Linked DNA regions of Telluria mixta. The protein of the gene in region 1 interacts with the protein of each later gene in a pairwise test. Links are inferred from orthologs where the notes say so. Each region holds a gene or a part of one and is shown on either strand. Other genes may lie near its edges. The genes, in order: P0M04_RS03405 and mtgA.

What was found.
Region 2: the proteins of P0M04_RS03405 (region 1) and mtgA interact in binary tests that used the Escherichia coli proteins (3 or more experiments, as listed by UniProt). The link is inferred for Telluria mixta from one-to-one orthologs.

Annotation. Positions count from the first base shown.
Region 1 is NZ_CP119520.1:777,283-782,077, reverse strand. The notes cover bases 1-3,000. They hold P0M04_RS03405 (peptidoglycan D,D-transpeptidase FtsI family protein), read left to right. Parts: upstream 1-615; coding sequence 616-2,385; downstream 2,386-3,000. Other genes in these bases: P0M04_RS03400 (UDP-N-acetylmuramoyl-L-alanyl-D-glutamate--2,6-diaminopimelate ligase), read left to right, coding at 2,385-3,000; ftsL (cell division protein FtsL), read left to right, coding at 347-619; rsmH (16S rRNA (cytosine(1402)-N(4))-methyltransferase RsmH), read left to right, coding at 1-350. Outside these bases: more of P0M04_RS03400, read left to right, coding at 3,001-3,917; P0M04_RS03395 (UDP-N-acetylmuramoyl-tripeptide--D-alanyl-D-alanine ligase), read left to right, coding at 3,920-4,795. UniProt on the Escherichia coli protein: Essential cell division protein that catalyzes cross-linking of the peptidoglycan cell wall at the division septum. Required for localization of FtsN.
Region 2 is NZ_CP119520.1:2,861,490-2,868,769, forward strand. Bases 2,610-5,594 are described here. They hold mtgA (monofunctional biosynthetic peptidoglycan transglycosylase), read left to right. Parts: upstream 2,610-3,724; coding sequence 3,725-4,465; downstream 4,466-5,594. Other genes in these bases: P0M04_RS12840 (TonB family protein), read left to right, coding at 2,610-2,882; aroE (shikimate dehydrogenase), read left to right, coding at 2,907-3,728; P0M04_RS12855 (TonB-dependent receptor plug domain-containing protein), read right to left, coding at 4,481-5,594. Outside these bases: P0M04_RS12835 (ribonuclease catalytic domain-containing protein), read left to right, coding at 1-1,871; more of P0M04_RS12840, read left to right, coding at 2,031-2,609; more of P0M04_RS12855, read right to left, coding at 5,595-6,592; P0M04_RS12860 (transposase), read left to right, coding at 6,875-7,192. UniProt on the Escherichia coli protein: Peptidoglycan polymerase that catalyzes glycan chain elongation from lipid-linked precursors. May play a role in peptidoglycan assembly during cell division in collaboration with other cell division proteins.

The DNA.
Region 1 (4,795 bases):
GCAAGGATCCGGCAACCCGCACCTTTCAGGCTATCCGGATTTTCATCAATCAAGAGCTTGAGGACCTTGAAGCAGGTCTGAACGCCGCCTTCGAACTGCTGGCGCCCGGCGGGCGCCTGTCCGTGATCAGCTTCCACTCGCTGGAAGACCGCATGGTCAAGCAGTTCCTGGCGTCGAAGGCCAAGGTCGAGCAACCGGACCGCCGGTTGCCGATCCGCGCCGTCGATTTGCCCAAGCCCTTGATGAAGTTGATCAGCAAGACGAAACCCTCCGGCGTGGAAGTCGACGCCAATCCGCGCGCCCGTTCGGCGGTGCTGCGCGTGGCCGAACGGCTGGGAGCGGACGCATGACGGGCAAGCTGAACGTCGTGCTGACCGTGCTCCTCGTCGGCTGCGCGCTGTCGGTCGTGAACGCGCGCTACCAGGCGCGCCACCTGTTCATCGACCAGGAAAAGCTGGTACAGCAGCAGCGCCAGCTCGAGATCGACTGGGCACAGCTCCAGCTCGACCAGTCCACCCTCGGCAAGAACGAACGCATCGAGCAGATCGCGCGCAAGCAGCTGGACATGGCACCGCTGTCTCCGGCGCGTACCCAATACCTGATGGAAGGTGGTAAATGAAGGCCGGCACGAACGGATCCCGCGTCGCCGCCGCCAAGGGCGTGGCGTTTTCCAAGAGCCCCGTGCTGGCCGTGCGGCTGCCGGACTGGCGCTCGCGCGTCGTCCTGTTCGTGCTGTTCGCCGCGTTCTTCGCGCTGGCCGGACGCGCGATGTGGCTGCAGGGCGTCTCCAACCGCTTCCTGCAGAAGCAGGGCGCGAGCCGCTACGAGCGCACGCTCGAACTGCCGGCCACGCGCGGCAAGATCTTCGACCGCAACGGCATCGTGCTCGCGTCGTCGCTGCCGGTGAAGGCCGTGTGGGCGATCCCCGAGGACGTGCTGGATTCGCCGCGTCCCAAGCTGCGCGAACTGGCGCAACTGCTCGACCTGCCCGAGGCCGACCTGCTGAAGAAGCTCGACTCGGACCGCACCTTCGTCTACCTGAAGCGCCAGGTGGAGATGGACGTCATCGCCAAGATCGAGAAGCTCGGCATCGACGGCATCGACACGCGCAAGGAATACAAGCGCTATTACCCGCAAGGCGAGGTGATGGCGCACATCGTCGGCTTCACGAACGTCGAGGACGTGGGACAGGAAGGCATCGAGCTCGCGCAGCAGAAGAACCTCGTGGGCCAGACGGGCAGCCGGCGCGTGATCAAGGACCGCCTGGGCCGCATCGTCGAGGACGTGGGCCTGTCGCGCGAGCCGCACGACGGCAAGGACATCACGCTGTCGGTCGATTCCAAGCTGCAGTACATCGCCTTCAACAGCATCAAGGAGGCCGTCGAGAAGTTCCACGCCAAGGCCGGCGCCGCCGTCGTGCTGGACGTGCACACGGGCGAGGTGCTGGCGCTGACCAACTGGCCGACGTACAACCCGAACGACCGCTCGCGCCTGACGGGCGAGCAGCTGCGCAACCGCGTCATCACCGACACGTTCGAGCCGGGTTCCACCCTGAAGCCGTTCACCGTCGCGCTGGCGCTGGACAAGGGCCTGATCAAGCCGACCACGCTGTTCGACACTGGCAACGGCCGTTACCAGACCGGCGGCCACACGATCCGCGATACCCACCCGCACGGCGTCATCGACGTCGGCACCATCATCCAGAAATCGTCCAACATCGGCACGACCAAGATCTCCGAGCTGCTGTCGGCCCAGGAGATGTGGGAGATGTTCACCAAGGTCGGCTTCGGCCAGGCACCGCGCTACGGTTTCCCGGGCGCCGCGGCCGGCCGCGTGCGTCCCTACAAATCGTGGCCGATCGTCGCCAAGGCCAACATGTCGTTCGGCCAGGGCATCTCGATGTCGCTGCTGCAGCTGGCGCATGCGTGGCTGATCTTCGCGCGCGACGGCGACGTCATTCCGCTGTCGTTCCAGAAGGTGACCGACAAGCCGGTCGGCCAGCAGATCATCTCGCCGAAGGCGGCCGCGCAGATGCGCACGATGGTGGAATCGGTGGTGAGCCCGCAGGGTACGGCATCGCAGGCGCAGGTGGCCGGTTACCGCGTCGGCGGCAAGACCGGTACGGCGCAGAAAGTCATCAACGGCCGCTATTCGCAGACGCACTACGTCGGCAACTTCGTCGGCATCGCGCCGATGTCGAACCCGCGTTTCGTCATCGCGGTGATGATCGACGATCCATCCGGACCGTTCCACACCGGCGGCGCGGTCGCGGCGCCGACGTTCGCGGCGCTGGCCGCGAATGCACTACGGGCCGCCAACGTGCCGCCCGACTCCACGGTCACCGACATCATCATTCCGGAACATCCGCTCGAGGAGAGTAATTGATGGCCGAGACGCCGAACATCATCGACTGGATGAAGGCCGCCGCACCAGGCGGCCGTCTCGTTTCCGACTCGCGCCGCGTGCGCAGCGGCGACGTGTTCTTCGCCTATCCGGGCGAGGCCGCCGACGGCCGCCGCTTCATCCGCTCCGCCATCGAGAACGGCGCCGCCGCCGTCGTGTACGACGACCGCGAATTCACCTGGGACGCCGCTTTGACGGTGCCCCATCTGGCTACGCAGGACCTGAAAAAGAACGCCGGCCCGATCGCGCACGCGTACTACGGCGCGCCCGATGCCGCCATGTTCACCGTCGGCGTCACGGGCACCAACGGCAAGACCTCGTGCGCGCTGTGGATCGCGCAGGCACTGGCCCATTTGAACGAGACCGCCGCCGTCATCGGCACCCTCGGCGTGGGCCTCGTGCGCGGCCGCGCGGAGCCGGAATTCGACGCGACCGGCTACACGACGCCGGACGCCGTGCTGCTCGCGACGGAACTCGCGAGGCTACGCGACGCGGGCGCGACGTCGCTCGCGATCGAGGTGTCGTCGATCGGCCTCGTCGAGCACCGCACGGCCGGCATGCACTTCGACGTGGCCGTGTTCACGAACCTCACGCGCGACCACCTCGACTACCACGGCGACATGGCGGCGTACGAAGCGGCGAAGCGCCAGCTGTTCGACTGGCCGGGCCTGAAAACGGCCGTCGTCAACCTGGACGACGAAGCGGGCGTGCGCATCGCGCGGCACCTGCGCAGCGAACGACCGGAAGTGGCCGTCCTCGGCTACACCTTGCGTGCGGTCCACGAGCAACCGGTGCTGGACGGCGTCGCCGTGCTGCGCGCATCGAACCTGCGCAGCCGTCCAAACGGCAGCGAATTCCACATCGAGTCGCCGTACGGCAGCGCGGTCGCGCGCACGCACATGGTCGGCCACTTCAACGCGAGCAACGTGCTGGCGGTGCTGGGCGCGCTGCTGGCGAAAGGCGTCGAACTGCGCGCCGCGCTCGACGCCGTCGAGGCGCTCGTCCCCGCGCCGGGCCGCATGCAGCAGCTCGGCGGCCACGACGCGCCGATGGTCGTGATCGACTACGCGCACACGCCGGACGCGCTGGAAAAGACGCTCGAAGCGCTGCGCCAGGTCGCGCAGGAGCGCGGCGGCCAGCTGTGGTGCGTGTTCGGCTGCGGCGGCGACCGCGATCCGGGCAAGCGTCCGCAAATGGGCCGCATCTCCCAGATGGCGGAGCACGTGCTCGTGACGAGCGACAACCCGCGCAGCGAGGAACCGCGCGCCATCATCGAGCAGATCGTGGCCGGCATGGACCCGCACCATCCGACGTCGACGCACCAGGCCATCGAGGACCGTGCCGCCGCGATCCTGTCGGCCGTGAAGCATGCCGCCAGGCCGGACGTGATCCTGCTGGCGGGGAAGGGCCATGAGCCTTACCAGGAAATCAAGGGCCGGAAGATTCCGTTTTCCGACGCCGACCACGCCGCGCTGGCGCTGACCGCGCGGCTCACCATGATGAGGACTGTCTGATGATTCGTGGCTCGATCGAGCAAGTGCTGGCAACCATCGAAGGCGCGCGCGTCACGCGCGACGCGTACTTCCAGGGGGTGTCGACCGACAGCCGGCAGGTGATGCCGGGGTCGCTGTTCGTCGCCCTGCGCGGCGAACGCTTCGATGCGCACGACTTCCTCGGCCAGCTGGTGGACAAGCCGATAGCAGCCGTCGTCGTCGAGAAGCTCCCCGACCACTATCCGCTGCCGGCCATCGTCGTGCCGGACACGCTCGTCGCGCTGGGCCGCATCGGCAACTTCTGGCGCCGCCGCTTCGCCATTCCCGTCATCGGTGTCACGGGCAGCAACGGCAAGACGACGGTCAAGGAAATGATCTCGGCCATCCTCGTCGCCGCCTTCGGCGCGGAAGGACGCCTGGCCACGCAGGGCAACCTGAACAACGAGATCGGCGTGCCGCTGACCGTGACGCGCCTGACCGACGCGCACAAGGCCGCCGTCGTGGAACTGGGCATGAACCACCCGGGCGAGATCGCGCGCCTGGCCGCCATCGCCGAGCCGACCGTCGCCGTCGTCAACAACGCCCAGCGCGAGCACCAGGAATTCATGCACACCGTGGAAGCGGTGGCGCGCGAGAACGGCGCCGTGCTGCAGGCGCTGCCGGCGGACGGCGTGGCCGTGTTCCCGGGCGATGACGAATACACCGATCTGTGGCGCGGACTGGCGGGCGAGCGCAAGGTGCTGACGTTCGGCCTGACCGATGCATGCGACGTGCGCGCGACGTACACCGTGACCGAATTCGGCAGCGAACTCGCCGTCGCCGCGGGTGTCGAACGCTTCACGATCCAACTGAACGCCGCCGGGTCGCACAACGTCCGCAACGCGCTGGCCGCCACCGCC
Region 2 (7,280 bases), 2.1 Mb from region 1 along the record:
TCGCGGCGGACGTCGATCTGGAGTTCCTGTGGGAAGTCGCCGGCCAGGAAGAATTCGGATTCGCCGAACTGGGCGCCGAATACTTCGGCCACGCGCCGCTGCCGTTCGAAGCGGCCGGCCTCGTGCTGGCACTGCACGGCGCGCCCATCTATTTCTACAAGAAGGGCCGCGGCCGCTACAAGGCGGCGCCGGAACAGTCGCTGCGTGCGGCGCTCGCCGGCATCGAAAAGAAGAAACAGCAGGCCATCGTGCAGGCCGCGTATGTCGAAGAATTGAAGGCCGGCACGCTGCCGCAGGCCATGCAGCCGCTCGTCCAGCAACTGCTGTTCAAGCCGGACAAGAACAGCATCGAATATAAAGCCCTCGAAACGGCGGCCGACGAGTTGCAGACGACGGCCCCGCGCCTCATGCTGTCCACGGGCGGCATCGCGTCGGCCAAGGAGCTGCACATGGGCCGCTTCCTGTTCGAACACTTCCCGCGCGGCGCCGGCTTCCAGCCCGTCGCCGTGCCGACGCCGCCCGCCGACCTGCCGCTGGCGAACGTGGCCGCGTTCTCGATCGACGACGTGACGACGACCGAGATCGACGACGCGTTTTCCGTCGAGAAGCTCGATGACGGCACGGTCCGCGTGGGCATCCACATCGCGGCGCCGGGCCTGGGCATCCGTCCGGACGACGCCATCGACAAGATCGCCCGCGCGCGCATGTCGACCGTGTATATGCCGGGCGACAAGATCACGATGCTGCCGGACGAGGTCGTCGACGCCTATACGCTGGCCGAGGGCAACGACTGCCCGGCGCTGTCGCTGTATGCCGTGCTCGATCCGGCCACGTGGACCGTGCTCTCGACGACGACCCGCGCCGAGCGCGTGCCCATCAAGAACAACCTGCGCCACAACGACCTCGACGACGTCGTCAACGAGGAAACGCTGAACAACGGCGAAGGCGATTACCCGCACAAGATGGAACTGGGCCTGCTGTGGCAGTGGGCGCTGCAACTGGAAGCGGGCCGCATGAAGAAGCGGGAAGCGTTCGGCCTGAAGCCGGAACAGGCCAACCGCGTCGACTTCAATTTCTATGTCGAGGACGACGTTGTCACGATCGTGCGCCGCAAGCGCGGCGCGCCGCTGGACAAGATCGTGGCCGAGCTGATGATCTTCGCAAACAGCACGTGGGGCAAGCTGTTGCACGACTGCGGCGTGCCGGGCATCTACCGCTCGCAAGGGCCGGGCGCCGGCGGCTGGACCGCCAAGATGCAGGTGCGCATGGTGACGCACGCGGCGCCGCACCAGGGCCTCGGCGTCGATCAATATGCCTGGTCGACCTCGCCGCTGCGCCGCTACACGGACCTCGTGAACCAGTGGCAGATCCTCGCGTGCGCGACGAACGGCGTGACGGCACCGCTCGTCGCCCCGTTCAAGCACCGCGATGCGACCCTGTTCTCGATCGTCTCCGCATTCGACGCCGCGTACTCCGCCTATAACGACTTCCAGCAGAACATGGAGCGCTACTGGTGCCTGCGCTGGCTGGCGCAGGAAAACGCGAAGCAGGTCGAGGCCGTCGTGCTGAAGGACGAGGTGCTGCGCCTTGTCGAGATCCCGCTCGTGATCCGCCTGCCGGGCATGCCGCAGGCGGCGCGCGGCGCGCAAGTCCGCCTGGACATCGTGCGCTGGGACGAGGTCGACCTGTCGCTGGAGGCGCGCCTGCTCGAAGTGGCCGCCGTGGCGCCGGAAGCGGCCGAGGAGCTGGGCCTGGACGAGGAAGAGGACACGGGCGAGGCGGCGGCTGCGGAAGCGGTCGAGGCCGAGGGCGCGGTCGCGGTCACCGATCCGGAGACGCAGACCGACGTCACGGGCGAGCAGGCCGCGTGATGTGAATTCGTCATCATGTCGCCGCGACGCGACCATTTGGTGGGCACGGGGTGCCCACCCTACCAAAGATTCCAGCCTGCACGGTAGAATGGGGAGTTCCATGACCCCAACCGTCCCACCCCGCAGCGCGTGAACACCCTCCTACACAACCGTCCCCTGATGATCGCCATCGCCTGTTCGGTGCTGGCGCATGCCTCCCTGCTGGCGGTCCGCTTCGCCGCGCCGGATGCGTTCCGGCTGCAGCCGGCCGATCCGGGCCTGGAGGTCATCCTGGTCAACGCGAAGCATGCGCGCGCGCCCGTCAAGGCGGACGCGCTGGCCCAGGCCAACCTGGACGGCGGCGGCAATGCCGACGCCGGCCGCGCCCAGTCGCCGCTGCCGGACCTGCGCAAGGTCGAGAACGGCGACTCCATCCGCGCCCTGCAGCGCCGCATCGCCGAACTGGAACAGCAGCAGAAAAGCGTGCTGACGAAGATGCGCCAGTCGCAGTTCAACAGCGCGCCCGTGGCCGACCAGACCAGGCCCGACCCGAGCCGCACGGGCGAGGACAACCTCGACTCCACCAAGGCCATCGCGCGCATGACAGCCGAGATCACCCAGCGCATCGCCGACGAAAACAAACGTCCCAAGAAGACGTTCATCAGCCCCAGCACGCGCGAGGTCGGCTACGCCATGTATTACAAGGCGATGCAAAAGCGCGTGGAAGAGGTGGGCACGTTGAATTTCCCGCAGCAGAACGGCAAGAAGCTGTACGGCGAACTGGTCGTCTACATCCCGATCTTCCAGGACGGGACGCTCTATGAAAAAGAAGGCGGACCGCGCATCGAGCGCAGTTCCGGCAATCCAGCGCTGGACAAGGCCGCGCTGTCGATCGTGCGCCGCGCCGCGCCATTCGGCAAATTCCCGGCCAATATGCGCTCGACCGACAAGGACGACCTCTGGATCGTCGTCACCCGCTTCAAGTTCACCCGCGAGGAAAAGCTGCAGGCAGAATTGCGCGGCGAAGGATAACGGGAGCTCAGTAATGGAGACTAAATGACGGATAAATATTGCGTGATCGGCAACCCGATCGCCCACAGCAAATCGCCGGACATCCACGCCGCGTTCGCGGCCGCGACCGGCCAGGACATCTCGTACGAGCGCTGCCTGGCGCCGCTGGACGGCTTTGCGGACACCGTCCGCGACCTCGTCGCGCAGGGCTACCGCGGCGCCAACGTGACGCTCCCCTTCAAGCTGGAAGCGGCCGCGCTGGCCACCCGGCTGGAAGAGCGGGCGCGCCTGGCGGGTGCCGTCAACACCTTGCGTTTCGAGGGCGGCGAGATCGTCGGCGACAACACGGACGGTCCGGGCCTCGTGGCCGACATCGTGAAGAATGCCGGCGTGCCGCTCACCGGCAAGCGCGTCCTGCTGCTGGGCGCGGGCGGCGCGGCGCGCGGCGTCATCCTGCCGTTCCTGAGCGAGAAGCCGGAAGCGATCGTGATCGCCAACCGCACGCGTGCGACGGCCGATGCGCTCGTTTCCCACTTTGCCGATCACGTGGCGTATGCGGGGCAGATCAGCGCCTGCGGTTTCACGGACATCGCGGGCCCGTTCGACGTCGTCGTCAACGCGACGTCGGCCAGCCTGTCGGCCGACCTGCCGCCCGTGCCCGCGTCGGCTTTCCGGTCGGGCACGCTGGCGCTGGACATGATGTACGGGAAAGAGCCGACACCGTTCATGGCGTTCGCGGCAGCGCACGGCGCGACCGTGCGCGACGGCCTCGGCATGCTGGTCGAACAGGCGGCGGAAGCGTTCTTTACCTGGCGCGGCGTGCGGCCGGAGACGTCGGCCTTGCTGGCCCGCATGCGCGCATCATGAGCGGCATCGGCACGCTCAAGGCGGGCGCGCCCGCGCGCGCAAGAACCGGCGGGCGGCGCTGGCTGAAGTGGCTCGTCCTCGGGCCGCTGCTGCTCGTCGTCCTGGTGCAGCTGTATTTCTTTGCGATGGTGTGCTGGTGGACGCAGTTCAACCCGTCGTCCACGAGCATGATGCGCCAGCAGCTGTCGGCGCTGCGCGAGCAGAATCCGAACGCGAAGCTGGAACAGGCGTGGGTGCCGTATTCCCGCATCTCGAACAACCTGAAGCGCGCCGTGATCGCATCCGAGGATGCGAATTTCAGCGAGCATGACGGTGTCGACTGGGACGCGCTGGAAAAGGCGTACGAGCGCAACAACAAGAAGCACAGGGTGGTGGGCGGCGGGTCGACGATCACCCAGCAGCTGGCCAAGAACCTGTTCCTGTCCGGCTCGCGCAACTACCTGCGCAAGGGCCAGGAACTCGTCATCGCCTACATGCTGGAAGCGGTGATGGACAAGCAGCGCATCCTCGAGATCTACCTGAACGTGGTCGAATTCGGCCGCGGCGTGTTCGGCGCCGAGGCTGCCGCGCGCCATTATTTCCGCACGTCGGCCGCGAACCTGAACGCCGCCCAGGCTGCCCGGCTGGCCGTGATGCTGCCGAACCCGCGCTACTACGACCGCCACCGCGACACGAACTACCTGGCGCGCCGCACGGCGGTCATCCAGCGGCGCATGAACGCGGCCGAACTGCCCTGATTCACAGCGCCCGTTTCACAGCCCCTTTTCCCACACGAGACGCCAGGTCGTGCGCACGCGGTAGGCTGTCGTGCGCACGAGCGGGCTGGCGCCGTCGTAGGCGACCCGTTCGCGATAGTCCCGGTGCAGCAGGTCCGCCACGGACAGCCGCAGCCGCGTCGTCGCGTCGCGCTTCCACACCGCGTACAGGTCGAACTGGCGCTTGATGCCGTCATCGCTGGACAGCACGGCGCTCGTGCGGCCGGCCACCCGGCCGCGGTAGCTCCAGGTGCCGCCCAGGTCGACGCGGGCGGCGCCGTAGTCGAGGCCGACGTTGCCGCTGTACGTCGGCTGCCCCTCGATGCGGTTGTCCGGTCCCGGCACGCTGTCCACGCGCGACCAGTTGCGCGCCGCGTTCACGCGCACCGCCAGCGGGCCCCGCGTCGCCCTGCCTTCGAATTCGATGCCGCGCACGGTCGCGCCGCCCAGGTTCTCCGGTGTGGAGGTCCACACGCCGTCGGCCAGGGAAGTGCGGAACAGCGTGACGTCGCGGATGCGCTTGTGGAACGCGCTGACCCCGACCATGCCGTCCTTGCCGATCGTGCGCTCCCAGGCCAGGTCGACGGCGAGCGCCAGTTCGGGACGCAGGTTCGGGTTGCCCTGCTGGTCCGGGTTGGTGGCGCTGTTATTGTTGTCGACCGTGTACCGGCGCGGCATCAACTGGATGATGTTCGGCGCCTTGTACGTCCGGCTGACGGCGAGGCGGAACTGGTCGCGCGCGCCCGCCGGCTTGAACAGCGCCTGCAGGATCGGGCTCCACGCGCCGGCGTGGACGTCGACCGCGGCGTGCGCATTGCCTTCTCCCGTCGTGCGCAGGTCTTCGCGGCGCAGGCCGACGTAGGCCGACCAGGCGTCGTCGATGTCCCACTCGTCCTGCACGAAAAAGGCGCCGCGGGCGACGCCGGCGCGGTAGTTCTCGTCGCTGGCCAGCAGCAGCGCATCGGCCGCATCGGTCTGGCGTTCGCGCCGGTATTCGCTGCGCCGCTTGCGGCCCAGTTCCCAGCCGGCCGCGAGCAGGTGGCCGCGCCACATGGGACGGCGCCAGCTGCCGTTGAACGTCCATTCGCGTTCGGTCGGGCCGGAGGCGACGCGATGGGTCTCGAGCAGGTCGTCGCGCAGGTCCATGCCGCGGTAGACGAAGGCGGCATCGCGCGTGGTGTAATAGCCGGACAGCTTGGCCGTCACGCGCGCGCCGCCATCGAGCCTGCGGGTCCACGCCACGTCGGCATAGGCATGCAGCGGATCGGCCGCGAAGCGCTGGACGGCATGCGGGAACGCCGTCGGACCGCCGGTCTCGGTGGTCTCCGTCTCGCGCTTGGTGTTGTCGAAGCGGCGCTTGCGCACATAGCCTTGCGCCGTGACGGTGTCGCTTGTGTCCGGCTGCCAGGTCAGGCGCGGCGCCAGTTCCGCCATCTCCTCGGTCTGGTGGTCGGACCAGGCGATGCGGCGCAGCAGGTCGGGACGGCGGCCCGCTTCCGTGGTGACGGCCGTGACGGGATTCTCGTTGTGCCTGAGGGTGGCGACCAGCGTGTAGGCCAGCGCGCCCGCACGGCCGCTGTGCTGGGCGACGAGCTGCGGCGCGAGATAGCCGTCCACGACGGCGCTGCCCGCCTTGACCTCGGTCGCGGCGGCGCCCCGGGCCGGGCCGGCGCGGCGCAGGATCACGTTGATGGTCCCGGCCACGGCCTGGCTGGAGGTTTCGGCGGTGGCGGTGCGCTGGATCTCGATCCGCTCGATGACGTCGGGACCGAGCGACTCCAGCGCGAAGCCGGCCGGCGCCGGCAAACCGTTGAGCAGCAGCGCCACGTAGCCGCCGCCCATGCCGCGCATGCGGATCGTGGCGGCCTTGCCGGGGCTGGCATCGACCGTGATGCCGGGTTGCCGTTTCAGTACGTCGGACAGCGTGCCGTCGCCCTGGCGCAGAATCTCGTCGCGGCCGACGACGATGGAAGTCGTGGTCGACTGCGCGCGCTGCGCATTCGCGTCAGCGCTGACGACGACCTGTTGCATGGGCGCGGTCTGGGCATGAAGGCCGGCCTGGACGGCCAGCAGCAGCGCGGCCGCGCCGCCGGATCGGATAATGTGCATGGATGGATTATTCGACAACCGCCGCGGCCGCGGCACGGTCGAGGGACGAACGGACCGGACGACGGGACGAATTCGGGGTCAGAGCACATTTTTGTCAAAATTCGGGGTCAGAGCACATTTCGATCCGCAGCGCTCGGCCCCGCTTTTGCCGTTCATGCCAGTGCCCTCACGGTGTTTTCGTTGCGCTGATGCCTCAAACATGCCGCGTGGCCATTGCCACAAAAAGTGCTCTGAGGTGTACCGGGTTTAGTGGACATCCCAAATAGAGGACAATGCGTTCCCATGGATAAGACTAAACCTGCTCCTACCGAGCGCAGAGAGTTCACGAAGGCTTTCAAGCAAGAGGCGGTCACACGCCTGAAGGCAACTGATAACGCGACAGCCTTGGCACTGGAGCTTGGCGTGCGGCGCAACGTGCTCTACAAATGGGCCGAGACGCTTGAGAAAGCTGGCGCCGAGAAGGCGTTCAACGGCCCAGGGCGGCCGTTGGCACAGGACGAGGATGAGTTGACCCGGCTGCGGCGGGAAAATGAGCGGTTGAAGATGGAGAACACCATCCTAAAAAAGGCCGACGCGTACTTTGCGAAACGCAAGCCGTAAGGTACGCCTTTGTTCATGAGCATCGCAAAGAGTTTCCGATTGCGATGATGTGCCGGTTGCTGGAGGTGAGCCGAAGCGGTTGTTATGC